Regions from separate parts of the Citrobacter sp. Igbk 17 genome, predicted to be linked through region 3. Evidence: predicted binding sites of a transcription regulator. Region 3 holds the regulator's gene; each other region holds the start of a gene.
The links. The regulator CRP, encoded in region 3, controls carbon source genes, mostly activating them, when cyclic AMP is high. The targets are predictions, from matches to a motif close to ATGTGANNNNNNTCACAT.

Region 1: cdd (cytidine deaminase) is a predicted target of CRP. The motif match lies at 2,217-2,234, and genes of this name have one in related genera.
Region 2: NNO08_RS16215 (glycoside-pentoside-hexuronide (GPH):cation symporter) is a predicted target of CRP. The motif match lies at 3,027-3,044, and genes of this name have one in related genera.

What each region holds. Positions count from the first base shown of each region.
Region 1 covers NZ_JANEWI010000012.1:91,924-100,188, forward strand. Annotated here, with positions in the region: gene NNO08_RS09675 (DUF2542 family protein) at 126-365, opposite strand; gene sanA (outer membrane permeability protein SanA) at 368-1,087, opposite strand; gene cdd (cytidine deaminase) at 1,274-2,158, opposite strand; gene NNO08_RS09690 (CidB/LrgB family autolysis modulator) at 2,307-3,002, opposite strand; gene NNO08_RS09695 (CidA/LrgA family protein) at 2,999-3,397, opposite strand; gene dusC (tRNA dihydrouridine(16) synthase DusC) at 3,613-4,557, shown strand; gene mdtQ (multidrug resistance outer membrane protein MdtQ) at 4,799-6,238, shown strand; gene NNO08_RS09710 (DedA family protein) at 6,269-6,844, opposite strand; gene NNO08_RS09715 (Yip1 family protein) at 7,007-7,594, shown strand; gene pbpG (D-alanyl-D-alanine endopeptidase) at 7,774-8,265, shown strand, end outside.
Region 2 covers NZ_JANEWI010000028.1:22,674-30,938, reverse strand. Annotated here, with positions in the region: gene ampE (beta-lactamase regulator AmpE) at 1-471, shown strand, start outside; gene NNO08_RS16220 (glycoside hydrolase family 43 protein) at 562-1,512, opposite strand; gene NNO08_RS16215 (glycoside-pentoside-hexuronide (GPH):cation symporter) at 1,512-2,918, opposite strand; gene aroP (aromatic amino acid transporter AroP) at 3,076-4,449, opposite strand; gene pdhR (pyruvate dehydrogenase complex transcriptional repressor PdhR) at 5,014-5,778, shown strand; gene aceE (pyruvate dehydrogenase (acetyl-transferring), homodimeric type) at 6,212-8,265, shown strand, end outside.
Region 3 covers NZ_JANEWI010000051.1:10,988-19,252, forward strand. Annotated here, with positions in the region: gene NNO08_RS21230 (YccS/YhfK family putative transporter) at 1-1,776, opposite strand, end outside; gene crp (cAMP-activated global transcriptional regulator CRP) at 1,828-2,460, opposite strand; gene NNO08_RS21240 (OsmC family protein) at 2,769-3,173, shown strand; gene NNO08_RS21245 (phosphoribulokinase) at 3,272-4,141, opposite strand; gene NNO08_RS21250 (YheU family protein) at 4,195-4,413, opposite strand; partial or broken gene NNO08_RS21255 (hydrolase) at 4,410-5,478, opposite strand; gene NNO08_RS21260 (ABC transporter ATP-binding protein) at 5,640-7,541, opposite strand; gene kefG (glutathione-regulated potassium-efflux system ancillary protein KefG) at 7,674-8,225, shown strand; gene kefB (glutathione-regulated potassium-efflux system protein KefB) at 8,225-8,265, shown strand, end outside.

The DNA.
Region 1 (8,265 bases), on a different contig from region 3:
AAGGATTCACAAATAGAAGAAGGTGTGAGGGAAATGCTGACAGGCAGCATTAATCCCTTATATTGAAATGGTAACCGTTATCATAATATTAGTTATTCTCAAACACTAATATAAAGGTAATATCGTTAACGATAAAATACCAAATAAACAACCATACCCAATGATAAACATCCGCATCCGGCATAAACCAGCACATAGGACCAAAATTGCAATGGCTCTTGAGAGCGATAAGCATAAACCGGTTCGCGCGCATTCTTCTTAATTTTATCTACGGCTCCGGAGCGCCATCCTTTCCAGGCTTCCCGGAAACAAAAGAGGGGAATGAGCAGAAAGGCCAATACGACGAAGAGAGTTTGTACATCCATGCTTATTTTCCTTGTTTCTTTTGTAATTCGAGTAATTGTTCCGGAGTGACTGCCGGATATCCCTGAGCATCATCGGGTACCTGATGCATGGTCGGGATGGGTACCAGCGGACCTAAAAAACGTGGCTCGCGTTTAAAAAGGTAGAGATCGGCCAGCGCACCAAAGCGAGCGCCAAATTCGCGCACCCGCACGGTAAGCATATCTTTTGGCGAGGGTACCGCATAGCACTGAGCCTGAATGCCCATATGTAGCGCAATAAACAACGCGCGCTCACAGTGGAATCGCTGAGTAATGATGATGAAATCGTTGGTATCGAATACTTTGCGCGTGCGTACAATCGAATCAAGCGTACGGAACCCTGCGTAATCGAGCACGATGTCAGCGGGATCGACGCCCGCGGCAATCAAGTCTTTACGCATCGTCATCGGTTCGTTATAGCTTTGCTGTGCGTTGTCGCCGCTAAGTAGCAGATAGTTTACTTTGCCGCTGTTATACGCATTTAATGCGCCCTGAATGCGGTAGCGGTAATACTGATTGATGACGCCGGTACGGTAGTATTTTGCCGTGCCCAGGACAACACCAACCTGACGGTAGGGGAGATCCTGTAATTCGTCATAGATGTAGGGGGCCGTCTTCCAGCTCATCCATCTGTCGAGCCCAAGCACTGTCAACAGCAGCAAGCCTACCAGGACTAACAAGCTGTAAAACACGCGCTTTAACATGCAGAAAACTCGATAATTGGATGGAATTTCAATCAGGCTACTGTACCCAACGGCGGAGCGCAAGAAACAGCAGTCTGATTGAGGGGATTTTAGTCACTGTTGCCCGATGACGCGGCGTTATCGGGCCAACATACTGTACGGTTGGCTTTTAGGCCCGGTAAGCGCAGCGCCACCGGGCGTCACGACTTAACCGAGTAGTACGCGCTCGATATTGTCGCAACCCAGCGCGTTCAGCGTGGCAGACGTCGCATCCCACTGGATAAGCGCCGCATCCGCTTTTTCTGCCAGCACCGCACGTTGAATGTCCGGATAGTCGTAACCGTTAAGACTCAACAGGTTTAATGCACCCTGCAACGGTGGCAGTGTTGGGTTGAAGGCGGCGTTTTCAGCATAACTACCGCTGAAAATCTGTCCATCTTTACACTCCAGCGCCACGCCGCTCGGGGAGTTGCTGTAGGGCATATGGCATCTGTTTGCTGCGGCAATCGCCGCCTGGGTCAGCGCATCGCCTTGCAGCGCGAAGCCGTGATCCTGGTCGTCCATCAACAGCGTCTTGATGTCGAGATCTTTTGGCCCAAAAGCGTCCGGCAGATAGTCGCGTAGTGCGTGTGGTTCACGCCCGGGCAGGTGAATACGTAAATCCAGTCCGCTGTTCAGCTCATTCATAAACTGACGGCAGTGCCCGCAAGGGGTGTAGTTGACGGTAATCGCGGCGAGTCCTTTTTCGCCACGTAACCAGGCATGGCTAATAGCGCTCTGCTCGGCGTGAACGGTTTGCTGCATTGTGGCACCCAGAAACTCCATGTTCCCACCGAAATACCACGTGCCGCTGATACCTCGTGAGATCGCGCCAACGTTGAAGTTGGACAGCGGGGTGCGTGCGCAGGCCGCAGCTAAAGGCAGCAGAGCGAATGCCAGCGCGTCTTCGTCCAGTCCCGATTCGCGTTTAAGCAAAGATACCTGCTCAGCCGTCAGCATGGCGGGGAAATGTACATCCGCCAGAATAGGGGCCAGGGCTGATTGCAAGTTATCCGCGAGTTGGGCAAAAGCAGTTTGAAAACGTGGATGCATGGCGTTGCCTCATAACAATGTAATGGAACCGTAGTTTACGGGCCTGACAGGGCTTTATATGTGATCCAAATCTCATTGTGTATGCAACTTATGAAACTTAAATGAAAAATGTGCAACGCATCGCAAATAAACAGCTTAAAAATGCAGATTAGCCTACCACCGCCAGGATAACCGGGAACAGGAAGGGGGCAACCAGGGAGGTGATAATCCCGCAAATCACCAGCGCCAGTGAGCTAAATGCGCCTTCCTGGTAGTCCAGTTCAGCACAGCGAGCCGTGCCCAGGGCGTGTGAAGCCGTACCCATTGCCAGCCCACGTGCTGCTTTAGTGCGAATGCGCATTGCATTCAGCAGGGTATGGCCAAATACGGCACCGAGGATACCGACAAAAATAACGCACACTGCGCTGATTGCCGGGATACCACCAATACTCCCGCCCACAGCCATAGCGATAGGTGTGGTTACCGATTTAGGCATAATAGAGGCGGCAATCTCTGGTGAAGCCCCCATCAGCAGGGCAATAGATGTGCCTGTGACCATGGCCACGACGCTGCCGGCAAAACAGATGGCGATAATGGATTTCCAGCGGGCACGGATTTGGTGCAGCTGTTCATATAACGGATAGGCTAGCGCGACGACAGCAGGTTGCAATAAATCGTTCAGCACTTCGCTGCCTTTGAAGTAGTGATCGTAGGGGATACCGGTCAGCATCAGAAAGGGAATAATCACTACCATCGCGACGAGCAGCGGATTTAGCAACGGCAGTTTACATCGCGCTGCCAGCTTACGTGCAGCAAAAAATACCGCCAGGGTGAGGGGTAACGACCACCAGATATACGACATCATTGTTTAGACCCTTTTTGACCAACGATTTTGCGTTCGCCGTGAACAATGTGCGAGCTCCAGCTCACTACCAGGAATACGACCAGTGTACTGATGGTGCAGGACACCACGACCGGACCAAATTGTGCGCGTAGCAAGTCAAAGTACTGCATGATCCCCACGCCAATCGGGACAAACAGCAGGGCCATGTAACGGATCAGTACGTAGCAACCCGGGTTTACCCATTTTGCCGGTAAGATCTGTAATGCCAGTAATACAAACAGAATCAGCATGCCGATAATGCTGCCCGGAATCGTTATAGGCAGCAGTGAGGCAAGAAAAATACCTGCATAGAGGCAGGCATAAATGAGGACGAATGCGCGTAAATATTGCCAGATAATGTTCAGTGACTTGCTCATAATTGAAACCCTTGACGAGACTGATTCATCATACAATTAAACTTTAAAACGTGCTACCGATCACATCATGAATTCTAAGCATAGTGGAAATAGATATCTGGAACATCAGGCAATGCCCCCAATCAGCATAATCAAACCTGTGCCTGGCGCTGAGACGCTTTAATCTCCTGCATAGAGACGTTACCATAGCGCCTCTCTTTTTTGCGGGTAACAATATGCGTGTTTTACTGGCGCCGATGGAAGGCGTGCTCGACTCACTGGTGCGCGAGCTGCTGACTGAAGTGAATGATTATGATCTCTGTATCACCGAATTTGTTCGCGTGGTGGATCAACTGCTGCCGGTAAAAGTCTTTCACCGCATTTGTCCTGAGCTGCTTAACGCCAGCCGCACGACATCCGGTACGCCGGTGCGTATACAACTGCTGGGGCAGTATCCGCAGTGGCTGGCAGAAAATGCAGCCCGCGCGGTTGAGCTGGGTTCGTATGGCGTCGATCTAAACTGTGGCTGTCCGTCGAAGCTGGTGAACGGCAGCGGCGGTGGCGCAACGTTACTGAAGGACCCTGAGCTGATTTACCGTGGCGCTAAGGCCATGCGTGATGCGGTTCCGGCCCATTTACCGGTGACGGTAAAAGTGCGTCTGGGCTGGGACAGCAGTGACAGGCAGTTCGAAATTGCTGATGCCGTCCAGCAGGCCGGTGCCAGTGAGTTGGTGGTGCACGGGCGAACGAAAGAGCAAGGTTATAAGGCCGAGCACATTAACTGGCAGGCAATTGGCGAGATCCGCCAGCGTCTCAATATCCCGGTTATCGCGAATGGTGAGATCTGGGGCTGGCAAAGCGCACAGGACTGTATGGCTATCAGCGGATGCGATGCCGTCATGATCGGGCGCGGTGCGCTTAATATCCCGAATTTGAGTCGCGTGGTGAAATATAACGAACCGCGTATGCCGTGGCCTGACGTCGTGACGTTACTGCAAAAATATACCCGACTGGAAAAACAGGGTGATACCGGGCTGTATCATGTGGCGCGTATCAAACAGTGGCTGGGCTATCTTCGTAAAGAATATGTTGAAGCGACAGAACTGTTTCAGGAAATTCGGGCGTTGAATAATTCACCGGATATTGCACGCGCGATTCAGGCCATCCCTATTATCGCCTGATGGCGGCGTAACCGCCTTATCCGGCCGACGGAACGGACGCGTATTTCGCAGGCCTGATAAGCGTTTGTGACATTACGCCTCCATTTATAATTCAGTGGAATTATTTTGACAGAACCATTTGTTATGTATATGTTTCTTAATTATGTGATTTTATTTCAAAAGATGTATTGCCACGCGTAACTAAAAAAGAGAATGCGGTAAGTCGTACTCTCTGTGCATCTTTTCTTACCCGTATATTCCCATGAATCGTAACTCTGTTCTTGTTGCAACGGCATGTTTGCCGCTGCTTATTTTGATGGTCGGTTGTGCACCTATGCATGACAATCGCCAATCGCTGTCACAGCAGACGCCCGCTGTGAACGTTGACTCCGCGTTGCCTGCGGCATTAAAAAATGGTTGGCCGGATAGCCAATGGTGGAAGGCGTATCACGATCCACAGCTGAATGCGTTGATTGACAGTACCCTCAAGAATTCTCCAGATATGCAGGTAGCAGAACAGCGCATTCAACTGGCAGAAGCGCAGGCTAAAGCGGTTCAGGCGCAGGATGGTCCAGAGGTTGATTTTTCTGCAGACGTTGAACGTCAAAGAATGTCGGCAGAAGGTTTAATGGGACCGTTTGCCATTACCGATCCTGCGGCAGGCACTACTGGACCATGGTACACCAACGGCACCTTTGGTTTAACCGCTGGCTGGAATCTGGATCTGTGGGGTAAAAACCGGGCTGAAGTGGCGGCGCGTATTGGTGAGGTGAAAGCGCGTGAGGCTGAGCGTGAGCAAACTCGGCAGTTACTGGCGAGCGGTGTATCGCGTTTGTACTGGGAGTGGCAGACGCAGGCGGCGCTGAAAACCGTGCTGACGCAGATTAAAAACGAGCAGCAGAACGTCATCACCGTCGATCGTCAACTGTATCAAAACGGGATTACCTCTTCTGTCGAAGGCGTTGAAACGGATATCGACTCCAGTAAAACGGAGCAGCAACTGAACGATGTCAGCGGCAAAATGAAGGTGATAGAGGCGCGGTTGAGCGCACTGACCAACTCGCAATCTTCCGTCATGAAGCTTAAAGCGACAACGCTACCGGCGGTAGAAAGCCAGCTACCGTCCCAGCTTGGTTATTCGCTGCTGGCCCGCCGCCCTGATTTACAGGCCGCACACTGGTACATCGAGTCAACGCTGAGCAGCATTGATGCGGCAAAAGCGGCATTCTATCCGGACGTTAACCTGATGGCGTTTTTACAGCAGGATGCGCTACATCTGAGCGATTTGTTCCGCCATTCTGCACAGCAGATGGGCGTGACGGCTGGACTGACGCTGCCTATTTTTGATAGCGGCAGACTGAATGCGAATCTCGATATCACGAAAGCGCAGAGCAATCTGACGGTGGCAAATTACAACAAGGCCGTGGTCGATGCGGTGAATGACGTGGCGCGTGCGGCATCACAGGTAGAAACGCTGGCGCAGAAGAACCAGCACCAGCAGCAAATTGAACATGACGCACAGCGCGTCGTGGGGCTTGCACAGGCACGATATAGCGCCGGTATCATTGCGGGTTCCCGGGTTAGCGAGGCCAAAATTCCGGCATTACGCGAACAGCTTAATGGTCTGGTTCTACAGGGACAGTGGCTGGATGCGTCTATACAGCTGACCAGCGCACTGGGCGGCGGTTACCGCGCCTCCTGATAGTCTGACCCGGCAGAAGCCGCTGTCGGGTCAATTTGCCTGTTCTTTGCGTTTACTTCGCCGTTTCATCCACCAGCGGGCAGTCACTACAACGCCGATAACCAAAACCAACCAGATCCCATGTTTAATATGCTGGTCGAGGCTATGCAACCATGGGGCAATCACTTCACCACCCACATAGCCGAGTGTGGTAAACAGCAAAGCCCAGACAAACGCCCCCAGGATATTCAGTGGGATGAAAATCTTCGGCGGCAGGTGGCTGGCTCCAATCAGCAACGGACCAATGACGCGAAAGCCGTACATAAAGCGCGTGCCGACCACAAACAGATAGGGACGCCGTTGGATCATCTTCTGCGCGTAGTGGATTTTTGCCCGATGACGCGAGAAACGACGTAAAATTTTGCCGCCATAACGACGCCCAAGTAAAAAGAGTAACTGATCGCCAATCATCCCACCCAACGCAACGGAGAGCACCACCAGCGGAAATTTTAGAATTCCCTGATGCGCAGCAACACCGCCTAGCAAGGTAATGGTTTCGCCTTCGGCAAGGCTGCCAATAATCAGCGCCGCATAGCCGTATTGCTCAACATAATGCGTTATATCCATACGTTGTATGACCTCCTCGCTCCATAGCATACACCCAGTGAATTGTTCATGCCGGAAAAGCAGTAATTCAGCGCATCGGTATTTTTCATGTGTACATAAAATAATCAAAAGCTGAATTATACTTGAAGTGTTGAGGTCCGGAGCTGACAAGAAGGGGGCGGTATGAACCATGTCTGGGGGCTGTTTTCCCATCCCGATCGTGAAATGCACGTGATCAACAGCGAAAACGAAAGTGTTTCGCATCACTATACCCACCATGTACTGCTGATGGCGGCAATCCCGGTGATTTGTGCGTTTATTGGCACCACGCAAATTGGCTGGAATTTTGGCGACGGCAATATCCTGAAGTTATCCCTGTTTACCGGATTTGCGATGGCAATTCTGTTTTACGGTGTGATGCTGGCGGGTGTGGCCATTATGGGCAGAGTGATCTGGTGGATGGCGCGTAATTACCCGCGACGCCCGTCGCTGGCGCATTGTATGGTCTTTGCCGGATATGTTGCCACGCCGCTGTTTTTAAGCGGACTGGTGGCGCTGTATCCGCTGGTCTGGCTGTGTGCGCTCGTGGGAACCATCGCGCTGTTTTACACCGGCTATTTACTCTATCTCGGTATTCCAACGTTCCTGAATATTACTAAAGAAGAAGGGTTGAGCTTTTCCAGTTCAACGCTGGCGATCGGTGTGCTGGTGCTGGAGGTTCTGCTGGCGATTACGGTGATCCTGTGGGGCTACGGTTACCGATTGTTCTAGGTGTACAACCTGTCTGCGCTGCGTTGTTGACGTAAAAGTCAGCAACGCAGCATTTCGAGATGATTCTTCTGTAGCGGCAAACCTACCGGATCGCTATGATGCCAGAGCTAGCCTGAGATAATCCTTATTTCAGGCGGTGTGCGTTGTGACGTGCGTGAACCATTATCAGAAATCTCATCATGCTGAAATTCCGAGTTTCATTATTAAGTCTTGCCCTGGTGCTGGCCGTTCCTTTTGCACCCCAAGCCGTAGCGAAAACGGCGACTACTGCAGCGGCATCTCAACCTGAGATTGCTTCTGGTAGTGCGATGATAGTTGATCTGAATACCAACAAAGTTATCTATTCGAACCACCCGGACCTCGTGCGTCCGATTGCGTCGATTACCAAATTAATGACGGCGATGGTGGTGCTTGATGCACGACTGCCGCTGGATGAAAAACTGAAAGTTGATATCAGCCAGACGCCGGAAATGAAAGGCATCTACTCTCGTGTGCGTCTGAACAGTGAGATCAGTCGTAAGAATATGCTGCTACTGGCGCTGATGTCCTCAGAAAACCGCGCAGCGGCAAGCCTGGCGCACCACTATCCGGGCGGTTATAACGCATTTATCAAGGCGATGAATGCGAAGGCGAAGTCGTTGGGAATGACCCAGACGCGCTTCGTGGAACCG
Region 2 (8,265 bases), on a different contig from region 3:
CTGCGTGAGCTACAAAATGCGCTGTTATGGAACAACTTCCGCTTTTATCTGGCGCCGCTATTCTGGTTGATCGTCGGTGGTCCGTGGGGACCGGTGACGCTAGTCGGCTATGCTTTTTTACGTGCGTGGCAATCCTGGCTGGCGCGCTACCAGACACCGCATCAGCGTCTGCAGTCAGGCATTGACGCGATCCTGCATGTCCTGGACTGGGTTCCGGTACGTCTGGCGGGTGTGGTCTATGCGCTGTTAGGACACGGTGAGAAGGCGTTGCCCGCCTGGTTTGCATCGCTGGCGGATCTGCATACTTCGCAGTATCAGGTGTTGACCCGTCTGGCGCAGTTCTCGCTGGCGCGTGAGCCGCATACTGATAAGGTCGAAACGCCGAAAGCAGCCGTTGCAATGGCGAAGAAAACGTCGTTTGTCGTGGTTGTGGTGATTGCGCTGCTCACCATTTATGGGGCATTAGTGTAGCGTTGTGCCGGATGGCGCTAACGCTTATCCGGCCTACACCATATGTAAGTGCCGTAGGCCCGGTAAGCGCAGCGCCACCGGGCAAACATTTTAAAGCGTATCGGCGGGTGGCACGCCAAAATCCGGCATGCCGTTCTCATCCCAGCGTACAAGCTTCAGTCGGGTGTGGCGATTCGGGTCATACAGCGGATCCCCCTCTATTTCGGTGTAATTCCTTGCGTGATACACCAGTACATCATCCCCTTCCGGCGTTTGCGTAAAGCTGTTGTGCCCGGGTCCATACTGACGGTTTTCATAGCTGGTGGTGAAGACCGGACGCGGTGACTTATGCCAGTTTTCCGGGTTTAGCGGATCGGCATGGAGATCGATCCACAGTAAACCCATGCAGTAGTTTTCATCGGTTGCGCTGGCGGAGTAACTGACAAACAATTTGTCTCCGTGCACCACGACGGCTGGACCTTCGTTGACCCAAAATCCCCGACATTCCCAGTCATATTCCGGATGGCTGAGCATCACCGGCTGGCCTTTGATTGTCCAAGGGTTTTCCATCTCTGCGAGATAAACATTGGAGTTTCCGGCAATATCAGGCGATTTCTGCGCCCACAAATACCACTGTTTCCCCTGATGGTTAAACGTTGTGGCATCAAGCGCGAAGGTATCAAACTGGGTTTCAATTTGCCCCTTCTCAACCCACTTACCGCTTAGCGGATCGGCATCTGCGCACTCCAAAGCAAACATGCGATGCTGGAACATACCCAACGTATCAAGCGCCTGGGTGTGCGTGGCCGCAAAGTAGATGTACCACTTACCGGCAATAGTGTGGATCTCGGGGGCCCAGATAAGTTGACTCATTGGGCCGCTGTCCGGTTTGCGCCAGACAACAACGGGTTCCGCGGTGCGTAATCCCTCCAGAGAGTCAGCCCGGCGCAGCTCCAGTCGGTCATATTCAGGTACTGAAGCAATGAAATAATAGTGGTTACCGTCACGTAGGATAAACGGATCGGCACGCTGTTCGATAAAGGGATTCGGCCACTGATTCATCAGGCTTTCCTTACATGTTCAGTCGATTTAACATCATGGTACTCATTCAATTCACGGTAGTTGGCGCGGCGTTTTTCCAGGTCTGACTGGATTTGCTGCATCAATTCGCGGTCAACTTTCAGCAGACGAACCACGCCTGCGGTAATCAGATAACCGACGCCCGGAATAATAGTGAACAACAGCATAATGCCGTTAATCGCGGAGTCACTTTGCGCTTTCGCGCCTGCGTCGTAACCGTACCAGGAGAGCAGGAAGCCCACCATCGCGCCGGCAATCGCCAGCCCCAGCTTCAGGAAGAACAGGTTGCCCGAGAAGCTGATCCCGGTAATACGTTTACCGGTTTTCCACTCGCCGTAGTCATCCACATCCGCCATCAGCGACCAGTGCAGTGGAGAAGGGATCTGATGCAGGATGTTGAGCAGGAAGTAGAGCACCATAATCATCATGGTGGCTTTCGGATCGAAGAAGTAAAACGCGCCGGAGAACACCGCCAGTACGATGTTGGTCCAGAAGAAGACTTTCAGTTTGCACCAGCGGTCAGTTAATACCTTCGCGAGCATACTGCCGATCATCATGCCGACAACGCCAAGGCTGATAAACAACGTTGCGAACTGTGTGCTTTGCTGCATAACCCAGGTGACGTAGTACATGGTGGCAGCCATACGAATAAAGCCCGGGCAGACGTTGCACAGGGTTAATAGCAGGATTTTTACCCACTGATCGTTCTTCCACACGTCTTTTAGATCGGCTTTCAAATCGTCGTTCGTGGGTACCGCAGGGCGTACACGTTCGCGCACGGTCGCGAAACAAAACAGGAACATGCACATACCAATGAAAGCCAGCACGGCCATCGCCATCTGATAGCCTTTGGCTTTATCTTCCCCGCCAAACCACTCTGCCATTGGCAGTAGCGTGAGTGAGAGTAGCAGAGTGGCAATCCCGACCAGCACGAAACGATACGACTGGCAGGCGACGCGTTCTTTCGGATCGTTGGTGATGACGCTACCGAGTGAGCAGTAGGGAATGTTGATTGCTGTGTAGGTAATAGAGAGCAGGAAGTAGGTGACAAACGCATAGATAACTTTGCTGTTATACGTCCACTCCGGGGTGGTAAACATCAGTACGCTGAATAATGCGTAGGGGAAAGCCATCCACAGAAGCCATGGACGAAACCGACCATATTTACTGCGAGTACGATCGGCCATTGCCCCCATGATAGGGTCAGTAACAGCGTCAATAACGCGTACAGAGAGCAGCAATACGCCGACAAGTGCTGGAGCAAGACCGAAAATATCTGTATAAAAATAGTTAACAAACAGCATGATAGCGCCGAATATGATGTTGCATCCGGCATCGCCCATTCCATAGCCGATCTTTTCTTTCACCGACAGCTTTCTGGTTTCCATCAAGCGCACTCCATTAATGTGATATGGAGAGAATTATTGTCTGGTGCTGGTGTTTTTGCGTTGCAGGATAGCGCCGCTGATATGGACTAAACAGTCATCTGTGGGAAAGTGTGAAGCAGATAACAACCCCCACCTGGTGCAGGTGGGGGGGAAAGGATTAATGCGCTTTTACGGCCCCGGCCGTTTTCTGTTTACACAGATAGCCAATGCCAAGAATGGCAATCCATACCGGGATCAGGTACACAGAGATCGCCATGCCCGGCGTCATCAACATAATCACCAGTACTGCAGCCATGAAAATCAGGCAGATCCAGTTACCTAGCGGGTAGAGCAGTGCCGGGAAGCGAGTGGCGACGCCCTGCTGCTGTTTCGCTTTGCGGAACTTAATATGCGCAAGGCTAATCATTGCCCAGTTGATGACCAATGCGGAAACCACCAGTGCCATCAGCAAGCCAAACGCAGATTCCGGTGCCAGATAGTTAATCAGTACGCACAGTGCGGTAACCAGTGCGGAGACCAGAATGGTGTTAACCGGCACGCCGCGTTTATCCACGTTCATCAGCGCTTTTGGCGCGTTACCCTGCTGAGCCAGACCGAACAGCATGCGACTGTTGCAGTATACGCAGCTGTTATAGACAGAAAGGGCGGCGGTCAACACCACGATGTTCAGCGCATTGGCAACAAAGGTGTCACCCAGCTCGTGGAAAATAAGGACAAACGGGCTGGTATCTGCTGTTACGCGCGTCCATGGCATCAGGGAAAGCAGTACCGCCAGGGAGCCTACATAGAAAATCAAGATACGGTAGATGACCTGATTAGTCGCTTTTGGAATGCTTTGTTCCGGGTTATCGGCTTCTGCTGCGGTGATCCCGACCAGTTCCAGCCCACCAAAGGAGAACATGATAATCGCCATCATCATCACCAGCCCGGTGAAGCCGTGTGGCAGGAATCCACCCTGGCTCCACAAGTTGCTGACGCTGGCCTGTGGGCCGCCGTTGCCGCTAAACAGCAGCCAACCGCCGAACAGAATCATTGCAACCACGGCAATGACTTTAATAATGGCGAACCAGAACTCCATCTCACCGAACACTTTTACGTTGGTCAGGTTGATGGCGTTGATGATCACAAAAAAGGCTGCTGCCGAAGCCCATGTTGGGATCTCCGGATACCAGAATTGAATGTATTTACCTACGGCGGTTAGCTCAGCCATGGCAACCAAAACGTACAGTACCCAGTAGTTCCAGCCGGAAGAGAAACCGGCAAAGCTCCCCCAGTATTTGTAGGCAAAGTGACTAAAGGAGCCTGCCACCGGCTCTTCCACCACCATTTCACCTAGCTGACGCATAATCAGAAAAGCGATAAATCCGGCGATAGCGTAACCCAGAATAATACCCGGCCCTGCAGACTGAATAACGGATGCGCTTCCGAGGAATAACCCGGTACCAATCGCGCCACCCAGCGCGATAAGCTGTATATGGCGGTTTTTAAGGCCGCGCTTTAGCTGATCGCCATGCTGTTGACTTTCCATCATGAAACCTCGTGTGTGGTTTTACTCTTCATCTTTCGAGTACTTATATTTTGAACCACGCAGTGACGCGTGTGTAAGTTTGCAATTCCGTTTGTTGTATTAATTTATTTACAGTAATGAATTATGAAATGTTGCCTAAAGACTTTTGTCTTGATCAGAATAATGTTATGCGAGCGCGAATGCACCTGCTTTATGCGGCGTGAGTGACGAGTTGAATAAAAAGAAACCATTTGTAAGCGCGAGTTTATCTACCACAAAATTTCCAATTTGAATTTTTATTCGAAAATAGTGATTGATAAATCGATAAATAAGCAGGTGAATCGGTTCAGATAATATATTTTTTCGTTTCAATTCGGTTAAAACTACCTCGGGATGGGTAAATTTAACATTTGTGCATAGTTACATGTTTGAAACGTTATTTCTGTAATGTTGTTAAAATATGCCTCCTTTACTGATTTCAATCAAAACCTGTATGGACAGAAGGTGAATACTTTGTTACTTTAGCGTCAAGAACATGAAATTGGTAAGACCAATTGACTCCGGGCAAATGGCTTAAGACAGGAAATCATGGCCTACAGCAAAATCCGCCAACCAAAACTCTCCGATGTGATTGAGCAGCAGCTGGAGTTTTTAATTCTTGAGGGGACACTTCGCCCCGGAGAAAAACTCCCACCGGAACGCGAGCTGGCAAAACAGTTCGACGTTTCCCGCCCCTCCTTACGTGAGGCGATCCAACGCCTCGAAGCGAAGGGCTTACTGCTTCGTCGTCAGGGCGGTGGCACTTTTGTTCAGAGCAGCCTGTGGCAGAGCTTTAGCGACCCACTGGTAGAGCTGCTCTCCGACCATCCTGAATCCCAGTTTGACCTGCTCGAAACGCGCCATGCGTTGGAAGGTATTGCGGCCTATTACGCCGCACTGCGCAGCACGGATGAAGACAAAACGCGTATCCGTGAACTCCATCAGGCGATCGAGCTTGCGCAACAGTCCGGCGATCTTGACGGTGAATCTGATGCCGTACTTCAGTATCAAATTGCTGTCACCGAAGCGGCACATAATGTGGTACTGCTCCATTTGCTAAGGTGTATGGAGCCGATGCTGGCCCAGAATGTCCGTCAAAACTTTGAATTGCTGTATGCGCGTCGCGAGATGCTGCCGCTGGTAAGCAGTCACCGCACCCGTATTTTTGAAGCAATTATCGCCGGGAAGCCGGAGGAGGCGCGTGAAGCGTCGCACCGTCACCTGGCATTTATCGAAGAGATTCTCCTGGACAGAAGCCGTGAGGAAAGTCGTCGTGAACGCGCCTTACGCCGCCTGGAGCAACGAAAGAATTAGTGATTTTTCTGGCAGAACGTTAACCAGAAGATGTTGTAAATCAAGCGCGAACTAAAAGCGCGCGGCAACTAAATGCCAGGCCCATAAGGCTATTTTATTTGCCATTTTGGCCCTGGGCAGTGCTCACAATCCTCACGTACTACGTGTACGCTCCGGTTGTTCCGCGCTGTCCGTGCCCAAACTGGCTGCAACAATGACGCCTGATGGGTCAGGCAATAAACGCAGAACCTGTCTTATTGCGCTTTTAGTTGTTCAAAATAATTCGGGTTGTATCGCGGCGGCAAGCGAGCGAGTCGCCAGGAGCATAGTGAACTATGTGACTGGTGCGAGGAAGCGCAGCCAACAAAGAGACAACCTGAAGTATGAAGAACAAAGAGCGCAATGGGACAGGTTCCAGATAACTCAACGTATTAGATAGATAAGGAATACCCCCATGTCAGAACGTTTCCCAAATGACGTGGATCCGATCGAAACTCGCGACTGGCTACAGGCGATCGAATCGGTCATCCGTGAAGAAGGTGTTGAGCGTGCTCAGTATCTGATCGACCAACTGCTTTCAGAAGCCCGCAAAGGCGGTGTGAAAGTAGCGGCAGGTGCAGGGGCCAGCAATTATGTAAACACTATTGCCGTTGAAGATGAACCGGAATACCCGGGCAATCTGGAGCTGGAACGTCGTATTCGTTCTGCTATCCGCTGGAACGCCATCATGACCGTACTGCGTGCGTCTAAAAAGGATCTTGAGCTGGGTGGCCATATGGCATCCTTCCAGTCCTCCGCAACGGTATATGATGTTTGCTTCAACCACTTCTTCCGTGCACGCAACGAGCAGGACGGTGGCGATCTGGTGTACTTCCAGGGTCACATCTCTCCGGGCATCTATGCACGCGCATTCCTGGAAGGTCGTCTGACTGAAGAGCAGATGAACAACTTCCGTCAGGAAGTTCATGGCAAAGGCCTGTCTTCCTACCCGCACCCGAAACTGATGCCGGAATTCTGGCAGTTCCCGACCGTATCTATGGGTCTGGGTCCAATCGGTGCTATCTACCAGGCTAAATTCCTGAAATATCTGGAACACCGTGGCCTGAAAGATACCTCTAAACAAACCGTTTACGCTTTCCTGGGCGACGGCGAGATGGATGAGCCAGAATCTAAGGGGGCTATCACCATCGCGACCCGTGAAAAACTGGACAACCTGGTCTTCGTTATCAACTGTAACCTGCAGCGTCTTGATGGCCCGGTCACCGGTAATGGCAAGATTGTCAACGAACTGGAAGGCATCTTCGCTGGCGCTGGCTGGAACGTGATTAAAGTCATGTGGGGCGGTCGTTGGGATGAGCTGCTGCGTAAAGATACCAGCGGTAAGCTGATCCAGCTGATGAACGAAACCGTTGACGGCGACTACCAGACCTTCAAATCCAAAGACGGCGCTTACGTACGTGAGCACTTCTTCGGTAAATATCCGGAAACCGCAGCACTGGTTGCTGACTGGACTGACGAGCAGATTTGGGCGCTGAACCGTGGTGGTCACGATCCGAAGAAAGTCTACGCTGCACTGAAAAAAGCGCAGGAAACCAAAGGCAAAGCAACTGTAATCCTGGCCCATACCATCAAAGGTTACGGCATGGGTGACACCGCCGAAGGTAAGAACATCGCTCACCAGGTTAAGAAAATGAACATGGACGGCGTGCGTTACATCCGCGACCGTTTCAATGTGCCAGTAACCGATGAGCAGGTTGAAAACCTGTCTTACATTACCTTCCCGGAAGGTTCTGAAGAGCACACCTATCTGCACGCCCAGCGTCAGAAACTGCACGGTTACCTGCCGAGCCGCCAGCCGAACTTCACTGAGAAGCTGGAACTGCCGGCGCTGGAAGACTTCGGTGCGCTGCTGGAAGAGCAGAACAAAGAAATCTCTACCACTATCGCTTTCGTTCGTGCCCTGAACGTGATGCTGAAGAACAAATCGATCAAAGATCGTCTGGTTCCAATCATTGCCGACGAAGCGCGTACTTTCGGTATGGAAGGTCTGTTCCGTCAGATCGGTATCTACAGCCCGAACGGCCAGCAGTACACCCCGCAGGACCGTGAGCAGGTTGCTTACTATAAAGAAGACGAAAAAGGTCAGATCCTGCAGGAAGGTATCAACGAACTGGGTGCAGGCGCGTCCTGGCTGGCTGCTGCAACATCTTACAGCACCAACGATCTGCCGATGATCCCGTTCTACATCTACTACTCCATGTTCGGTTTCCAGCGTATCGGCGACCTGTGCTGGCAGGCAGGCGACCAGCAGGCTCGCGGCTTCCTGATTGGTGGTACTTCCGGTCGTACGACGCTGAACGGCGAAGGTCTGCAGCACGAAGATGGTCATAGCCATATTCAGTCTCTGACTATCCCGAACTGTATCTCTTACGATCCGTCTTACGCGTACGAAGTTGCGGTCATCATGCATGATGGTCTGGAGCGTATGTACGGTGAGAAACAAGAGAA
Region 3 (8,265 bases):
TGCATTGATGTGCTCGACGATGAACTGGCTGTGTGTAACCCACAGTTTCATATCTGCCAGATAGTGCGAGTTAAACCCAGGTTCCTGCATGGCCTGGTTTAATGAGTTAAACAGCGTGTTTTGCGCCTGATTGACCCGCATGCGCTGATACGCCAACGGCGTGGCCTGCGGATCGTTGCTGAGGATGAGACGGATGGCTTCTTGATCTGCTCCTAGTGCATCGTGAGCGTTCTTACGTAGTAAACCACTCTGCCATTGCGGCCACAGCCAGAGCGTACCGCCAAAGGCGATCAAACAACCGATCACGGTGTCGACAAACCGGGGCACGATAAACTGTTCCCCGTTCAACGTGAGTAACTGTAGGGTATATACCGCTGTGACCGTAAAGCCCACGGTGGCCCAGCCGTAGTTTTTACGGATGATCAGATAGCTAACCAGGGTTATCAGCAGCATAGCTGCCAGCGTAAAACCCTCAGGAATATGAAAGTGCAACGTGACGCCGGCAATGACCAGTCCGACAAGCGTGCCCACCGAGCGGTGTAAAATACGCACCCGGGTTGCGCCGTAGCCATTTTGCGTGACGAACAGTATCGTCATCAGGATCCAGTAAGGTTTTGGCAGGTGTAAAGCGCTACCCATTAGGCTTGCGATACTCAACATGACGCTGATGCGTCCGGCGTTACGCAGCGCCGGAGATTTCAACGACAAATAGTTTTTCAGTGCAGGAATTAACGGTAATCGACGCTGTTTATCAGCCATCAAATCCCGGGCATACAGTGGGCGTTGGGTACGCAGCACGCGGGCAATGCGGCTGAAATGCCAGTAGCAAAATTGTCCCACCGGATTATCCGGGTGCTGCCGGGCAATCTTCTCCAGGGTGCCGATCTGCTTTTCCATCGAAAAACGCGTCGGTAAGCGGTGATACAAAATGTCATCGGCCAGTACGCGTAGACGTTCCGCAACGGTGCGAGCATTCCAGCGAATCACCTGTTCAGCATGACTACGCTCGACCAGCTTTTGCACTTCTTCGGGCTGGTGCAGGCTAACGGAAATATGCTCCTGTAAATCCAGCGCTTCCTGGAAAACACGTAGCAAGCGTTTGTATTCATTATTGTGATGTGCCGACAGCATGTGCATTTGCTGGTAGCACTGGGTAATCAGATCCACGGCTTTCTGTTGACGGACCAGCAGGGGGGGTAGCGCTTTTTCGGGATCGGCATGCTGGGTCAACATGCTGTATTTAGCCTCACAGTAATCGGCTAATTCGCGGTACAACAAACTGAGTGATTCGCGCAGCGGTTGTTCACGCCACATCCAGAACCAGAACCAGTTAAACAGGCCGTACCATACTGTCCCCAGCGCGTAGATCAGCAATGGCTCCCAGACGGGCATGTTCCCGGCCAGACTCAGTGTGAAAATCGCCGCGATCAGTGAGGCGGGCAGAAGTCGTGCATGCAACGGGCTTAGCTCAGCAGTCACACCGAGAATCAGCGTCAGGCCGGTGAGGATCAGCGGCAGCGGTATAGTCTGTGCCAGCAGTAACTGCATTATCAGGCTGCAGCCGGCAAACAGCGACGCGCCAATCACTAAGCGTTTGAAAAAGCGCTTATGTGGGGTATCAAGACCCGCAATATTGCAACAGGCAGGGACGAGGGAGAACAACAGTCCCAGATGAAGCTGACCAATGATAAGACCGACAGCCACAGGTAAACATAGCACCAGCGTCTGTCGTAGTGCGTAGTTGATCTCGGGGTGATAAATCAGTCTTCGCCACATCGGAGCAAACAAAAATGGCGCATTACTACGTAACACGCCATGTCGATGGGATTAACGCGTGCCGTAGACGACGATGGTCTTACCATGTGCGGAGATCAGGTTCTGATCTTCCAGCATCTTCAGGATACGACCAACGGTTTCACGGGAACAGCCAACGATCTGGCCAATTTCCTGACGGGTGATTTTAATCTGCATGCCATCCGGGTGGGTCATCGCGTCAGGCTGTTTCGCCAGATTCAGCAGAGTCTGGGCGATACGACCGGTTACGTCGAGGAAGGCAAGGTTGCCCACTTTTTCAGACGTTACCTGCAGACGACGAGCCATCTGAGAAGACAGGCGCATCAGAATATCTGGGTTGACCTGGATTAATTGGCGAAATTTTTTGTAGGAAATTTCAGCGACTTCACATGCGGTTTTGGCACGTACCCAGGCGCTACGTTCCTGGCCTTCTTCGAAGAGGCCTAATTCACCAATAAAATCGCCCTGATTCAGATAAGAGAGGATCATTTCTTTCCCTTCTTCATCTTTGATCAGCACTGCCACTGAGCCTTTAACGATGTAATACAACGTTTCCGCTTTTTCACCCTGGTGAATCAGCGTGCTCTTCGATGGGTACTTATGAATATGGCAATGAGACAAGAACCATTCGAGAGTCGGGTCTGTTTGCGGTTTGCCAAGCACCATGCGCGGTTATCCTCTGTTATAAGCTGTCTCCAGAGCCAGAACACGACGCTGTCTCTGGGGTTGCAAAAATGTGCTTCCCGCTACCTGGGAAGGGGGCTGCTAAAAATAGATTGCAGCCTGTAATGTGATGTCCTCTGCATACATGCAGTACGTCAATGTATTACTGTAGCATCCCGACTGTTTTAGCATAGCTTTCGCCGTGTGTCTCCTGGTGTCTCGCTTCAGCATGACGCAGGTCGCCTTCCATTGCGAGAATTGTTATGTACGCGTAATCTGTCAGGAAAATTGAAACATTGGAGTTACGAAATATGCAAGCGCGTGTAAAGTGGGTTGAGGGGTTAACCTTCCTCGGTGAGTCCGCCTCAGGCCACCAAATTTTGATGGACGGTAACTCTGGTGATAAAGCGCCGAGCCCGATGGAGATGGTATTAATGGCGGCAGGGGGGTGTAGCGCCATTGATGTCGTGTCCATTCTGCAAAAGGGACGCCAGGATGTCACCAACTGCGAAGTGAAGCTCACCTCTGAGCGCCGTGAAGAAGCACCGCGTCTGTTTACCCACATCAATCTGCATTTCATCGTGACGGGGCGCGACCTGAAAGATGCGTCTGTGTCTCGGGCGGTTGATCTTTCTGCTGAGAAATATTGCTCCGTGGCGTTGATGCTGGAAAAAGCGGTGAATATCACCCATTCCTACGAAGTGATTGCTGCTTAACATATGATGCCGGATGGCGGCGTAGCCTTATCCGGCCTACATAACGATACCGACTCGTAGGCCCGATAAGCGTAGCGCCATCGGGCACATCCCATACATCACTCTATCTTTTTACCTTCCATCAGCCTCTGCACCAATGGCAGCATGATCAATTCCATCGCCAGCCCCATCTTGCCGCCCGGCACGACTAATGTATTGATATGGGAAATGAATGAACCCTGCAGCATAGCCAGCAGCCAGGGATAATCGATGCCTTCCAGATTACGAAAATGAATCACTACAAAGCTCTCATCCAGTGACGGAATACTCTTTGCCGCAAAGGGGTTGGAGGTGTCGACGGTGGGCACTCGCTGGAAGTTAATATGCGTGCGGGAAAACTGCGGCGTAATGTAATTGATATAATCGTCCATTGAACGAACGACCGAGTCCATTACCGCTTCACGTGAATGCCCGCGTTCGCTGGTATCGCGGGTGAGTTTCTGGATCCACTCCAGGTTCACAATAGGGACAACACCAACAAGCAGATCGACATGCCGCGCCACATTTTGTTGTGGTGTAACGACGCCGCCGTGCAATCCTTCATAGAACAGTACATCAGTAGGTTCAGGAAGCGGTTGCCATGGGGTGAATGTGCCCGGAACCTGGTTCCATGGAACGGCTTCATCATAGGTATGCAGATATTTACGCGACTGTCCTTTTCCCGTCTGGCCGTACTCAATGAAGGTTTGTTCGAGCAGGCCAAAGTCATTCGCTTCAGGGCCGAAGTAGCTGATGTGTCGTCCGGCGTCGCGCGCTTTGCGGATCGCCATATCCATTTCCGGGCGGGTATAACGATGAAAACTGTCACCTTCCACCTCGGCGGCACGCAGATTTAACTGTGCGAAAATTTTACGAAACGCGAGGCTGGTGGTGGTGGTCCCCGCGCCACTGGATCCTGTTACCGCAATCACCGGATGTTTGGCAGACATAACAACTCCATAAATAGGTTGGTTTTTTATTATAGTCAGCCGTCGGCAGCGGATTACTCGTGAAGCTGTTTCCTCGGCATTATGTTGACCGTTTCATGCAGTTCGGACCACACCAGCACAGCTTCACCTGATTGTAGTTGGCGTTTGACGTCGGCGACTTTTTGTTCGAGCGAGCGTTCATGTTCACCATAATCGGTGCCTTCGCGCAAGACAAAGCTTTCAATCAGGTTATCCAGTGCGTCCGGGGAGATGTCTTGCCAGGGAATCATCATGATGATGCCTCCAGATATGTTGTCAGCCAGTCTGGAATACGCGATTCCAGCCACATCTCAGGGCGACGTAACGTGCCACCAATAAATCCGACGTGTCCACCGTGCTCGGTGAGTTGATACTCCACCTGTGGGGGCAGATTCTCGGGTTGTGGGATGACATGGCTATCCATAAACGGATCGTCTTTGGCGTGGATAATCAGCGTCGGTTTGGCGATCCGATTCAACAGTGGCATGGCGCTGCACTGACGATAGTAATCTATAGCATCAGCAAAACCGTGGATTTTAGCCGTGATCAAATCGTCGAAATCGCGAATACGACGCAGGGATTTTAATTGCGCGAGGCTCACTGGCAGCGACCCCGGATACGCTTCCAGTTTCCGTGAGGCGTTGGCTTTCAGCAGATTGAGCAGGTAGCGCTGGTAGACGCGGGAGAAACCCTTCTCCATGTGATAACTACACGCTTCCAGCACAAACGGTGCAGAGACGATAACTGCCGCATCAATGGGGATCGTGTTCCCTTCTTTCGCCAGCAGGCAGGCCAGCATATTCCCACCGAGCGAATAACCTACTGCAGCGGTTGGAACGCGTCCAAACTCTCGCTCCAGCCAGTTTAAAAACCAGGTGCCATCTTCTGTTTCACCAGAGTGATAAATACGATTCAGGCGATTTGGCTCACCGCTACAGCCACGAAAATGCATCACTACACCGAGCCAGCCGCGCTTTTGCGCCGCTTCAATCAGGCCATGCGCGTACGGACTGTTCAGGCTTCCTTCCAGACCGTGAAAAACCACCAGGCGCGGCTTATGTTTGGCCTGCTGTGGATCTTCGCTCCATGCCAGGTCGACAAAGTCACCATCGGGTAATTCCAGACGCTGCCAATGGGCATCGAACTTCACCTTACGGCGTATTAAACGCGGCAGCATCGTCTGTAGATGACGGTTACTGATACCACGCATCGGGCGGAATTCTCGCGAATCGTCGGTAGGTGGGGTCATTTCTGTGGATGTGATTTCAACCATAACACCAGAGCAATTAATAATCGGAAAGAATAACTATACCGCGCACAGCGCGTGCGGGTTAGCCAATATGTGATTTTGTCGCCAGTCAGTTAGCCGGTTACGCGAGCCTGGACCGAAGCGTAGGCCTGATAAGACGCGCGAACGCCGCCATCAGGCATATTCGGCTCCGGTGCCGGATGGCGGTTTCGCCTTATCCGGCAATCAGGGCTACTCGGCCAGCATCTGCTCAAGCTGTTCCTGCGCATCCAGCCAGGCCATCTCACACTCTTCCAGCCCGGACTTCGCGCTTGCCTGTTGTTGCAGGCATGCCGTGAGCTCAGCTTTACGACTTTGGTCGTACAGTTCGCTATCACCGAGCTTCTCTTCAGCCTGTGCCAGCTGTGCGTGTAGCTTCTCCATCTCTTTTTCCAGACGGGTAATCTCTTTACGCAGCGGTTGTGTCAGGCTGCGTAGCTCGGCTTCGCGGCGTTTCTGGTCCTTACGCGCCTGGGCGCTGTTAACGCTCTCTTTTGCCGGTTCGTCGCCCTGGTTTTCTTGTTTTTGTACGTCGCTCAGCCATTGCTGGTAATCCTCCAGATCGCCATCAAACGGTTCGACCTTCTTGTCGTGTACCAGGTAGAGATCATCGGTGGTGGAGCGAATCAAGTGGCGATCGTGTGATACCACAACCAGTGCACCTTCGAAATCGATTAGCGCTTCGGTCAGTGCCTGGCGCATGTCCAGATCCAGGTGGTTGGTCGGTTCATCAAGCAGCAGCAGGTTCGGGCGCTGCCAGACGATCAGTGCCAGCACCAGACGCGCTTTTTCACCGCCGGAGAAACGTCGGGTTTCTTCGCTGACTTTATCGCCCTGGAAGCCGAATCCACCAAGATAATCACGCAGTTTCTGTTCGAGCTCTTGTGGAGCCATACGTGCCAGGTGCTGAATGGGGGATTCATCAGCGCGCAAAAATTCCAGTTGATGCTGTGCGAAGTAACCCAGTTTGATGCCCTTCGCCAGACCAATTTCGCCACTGATAGGGGCCAGTTCGCCGGCCAGCAGCTTGATCAGCGTTGATTTGCCCGCACCGTTGCGGCCTAACAGGCCAATGCGGGAACCCGGCACCAGATTCAGTTTGATGGAATCGAGGATTGTGCGATCGCCGTAGCCAGCACTCACTTTTTCCATCTTCAGCAGTGGGTTAGGCAGGCTTTCCGGTTCACGGAAGCTGAAATGGAACGGGTTATCGACATGGGCTGGCGCGATAAGCTCCATGCGCTCCAGCATTTTGATACGGCTCTGCGCCTGTTTTGCCTTGGTTGCTTTTGCGCGGAAACGATCGATATAGCTTTGCAGATGCGCCACGCGCTCTTGCTGGCTTTCGTACATCGCTTGTTGTTGTGCAAGGCGGGTCGCACGCTGGATTTCAAACGCGCTGTAGTTGCCGGTGTACTCGAACATGGTTTGCTGTTCGATATGAATAATTTTATCCACCACCGGATCGAGGAAGTCCCGGTCGTGGGAAATCAAAATCAGTGTACCCTGATAGCTTTTCAACCATCTTTCCAGCCAGATTACCGCGTCGAGATCGAGGTGGTTGGTGGGTTCATCAAGCAGTAGCAAATCTGAACGGCAAATCAGCGCCTGGGCCAGATTGAGACGCATACGCCAGCCACCAGAGAAATCGCTGACCGGGCGCTCTAGCTGCTCGTTAGAGAAACCGAGACCGTGCAGCAGGCTGGCCGCGCGTGAGCGCACGGTCCAGGCATCGATGGCATCCAGTTTGCCATGGATGGTGGCAATGGCGTGTCCATCGTTACGTTCGTTGGCATCGTTTAACTGGGCTTCCAGTTGACGATATTCGCGGTCGCCATCAATCACGTATTCCAGCGCAGGTTGTGGTAACGCTGGCGTTTCCTGATTCACCCATGCGAGTTGCCAGTTTCCCGGAAACGTAAATCCACCGGCGTCAGCGCTGATTTCATTTTTCAGCAATGCCAGCAGGGTAGATTTACCGCAGCCATTTTTACCCACCAGGCCAACCTTCTGCCCAGGATTAATGGTGGCCGTGGCATTGTCCAGCAAGACGCGCACGCCGCGACGAATTTGTAACGATGAGAAAACAATCATAAGGCGCCGTATGTTCAGACTATGTTAATTTATCATTATGATAATGTAATGTGTGGGCCATTTGCCGCACCGAGGCGCAATGGTAGCCCAAAACGCCGAAAATAGACAAAAGACAAAACCGGGAGGGGGATGATGTCCCAGCCAGCGAAAGTGTTGCTGCTGTATGCCCATCCGGAATCTCAGGACTCGGTCGCGAACCGGGTTCTGCTTAAACCGGCCATGCAGCTCAATAATGTTACCGTGCACGATCTTTACGCGCACTATCCTGATTTTTTTATCGATATTTCGCACGAGCAGGAATTGCTGCGTGAGCATGACGTGATTGTTTTTCAGCATCCACTCTATACCTATAGCTGCCCGGCCCTGCTAAAGGAGTGGCTTGACCGCGTACTGAGTCGCGGGTTTGCCAGTGGCCCCGGAGGGAACCAACTGGCGGGAAAGTACTGGCGGAGTGTGATCACCACTGGTGAGCCGGAAAGTGCGTATCGGTATGACGCGCTGAACCGCTATCCGATGAGTGATGTGTTACGTCCTTTTGAGCTGACGGCAGGAATGTGCCGGATGCACTGGATGAGTCCCATCATCGTTTACTGGGCCAGACGGCAAACGAAGCAGGAGCTGGACAGCCATGCTAAAGCGTATGGTGACTGGCTGGCGAATCCGATTCCTGTGGGAGGCCGCTGATGGAAGGTTCTGATTTATTGACCGCGGGAGTGCTGTTCCT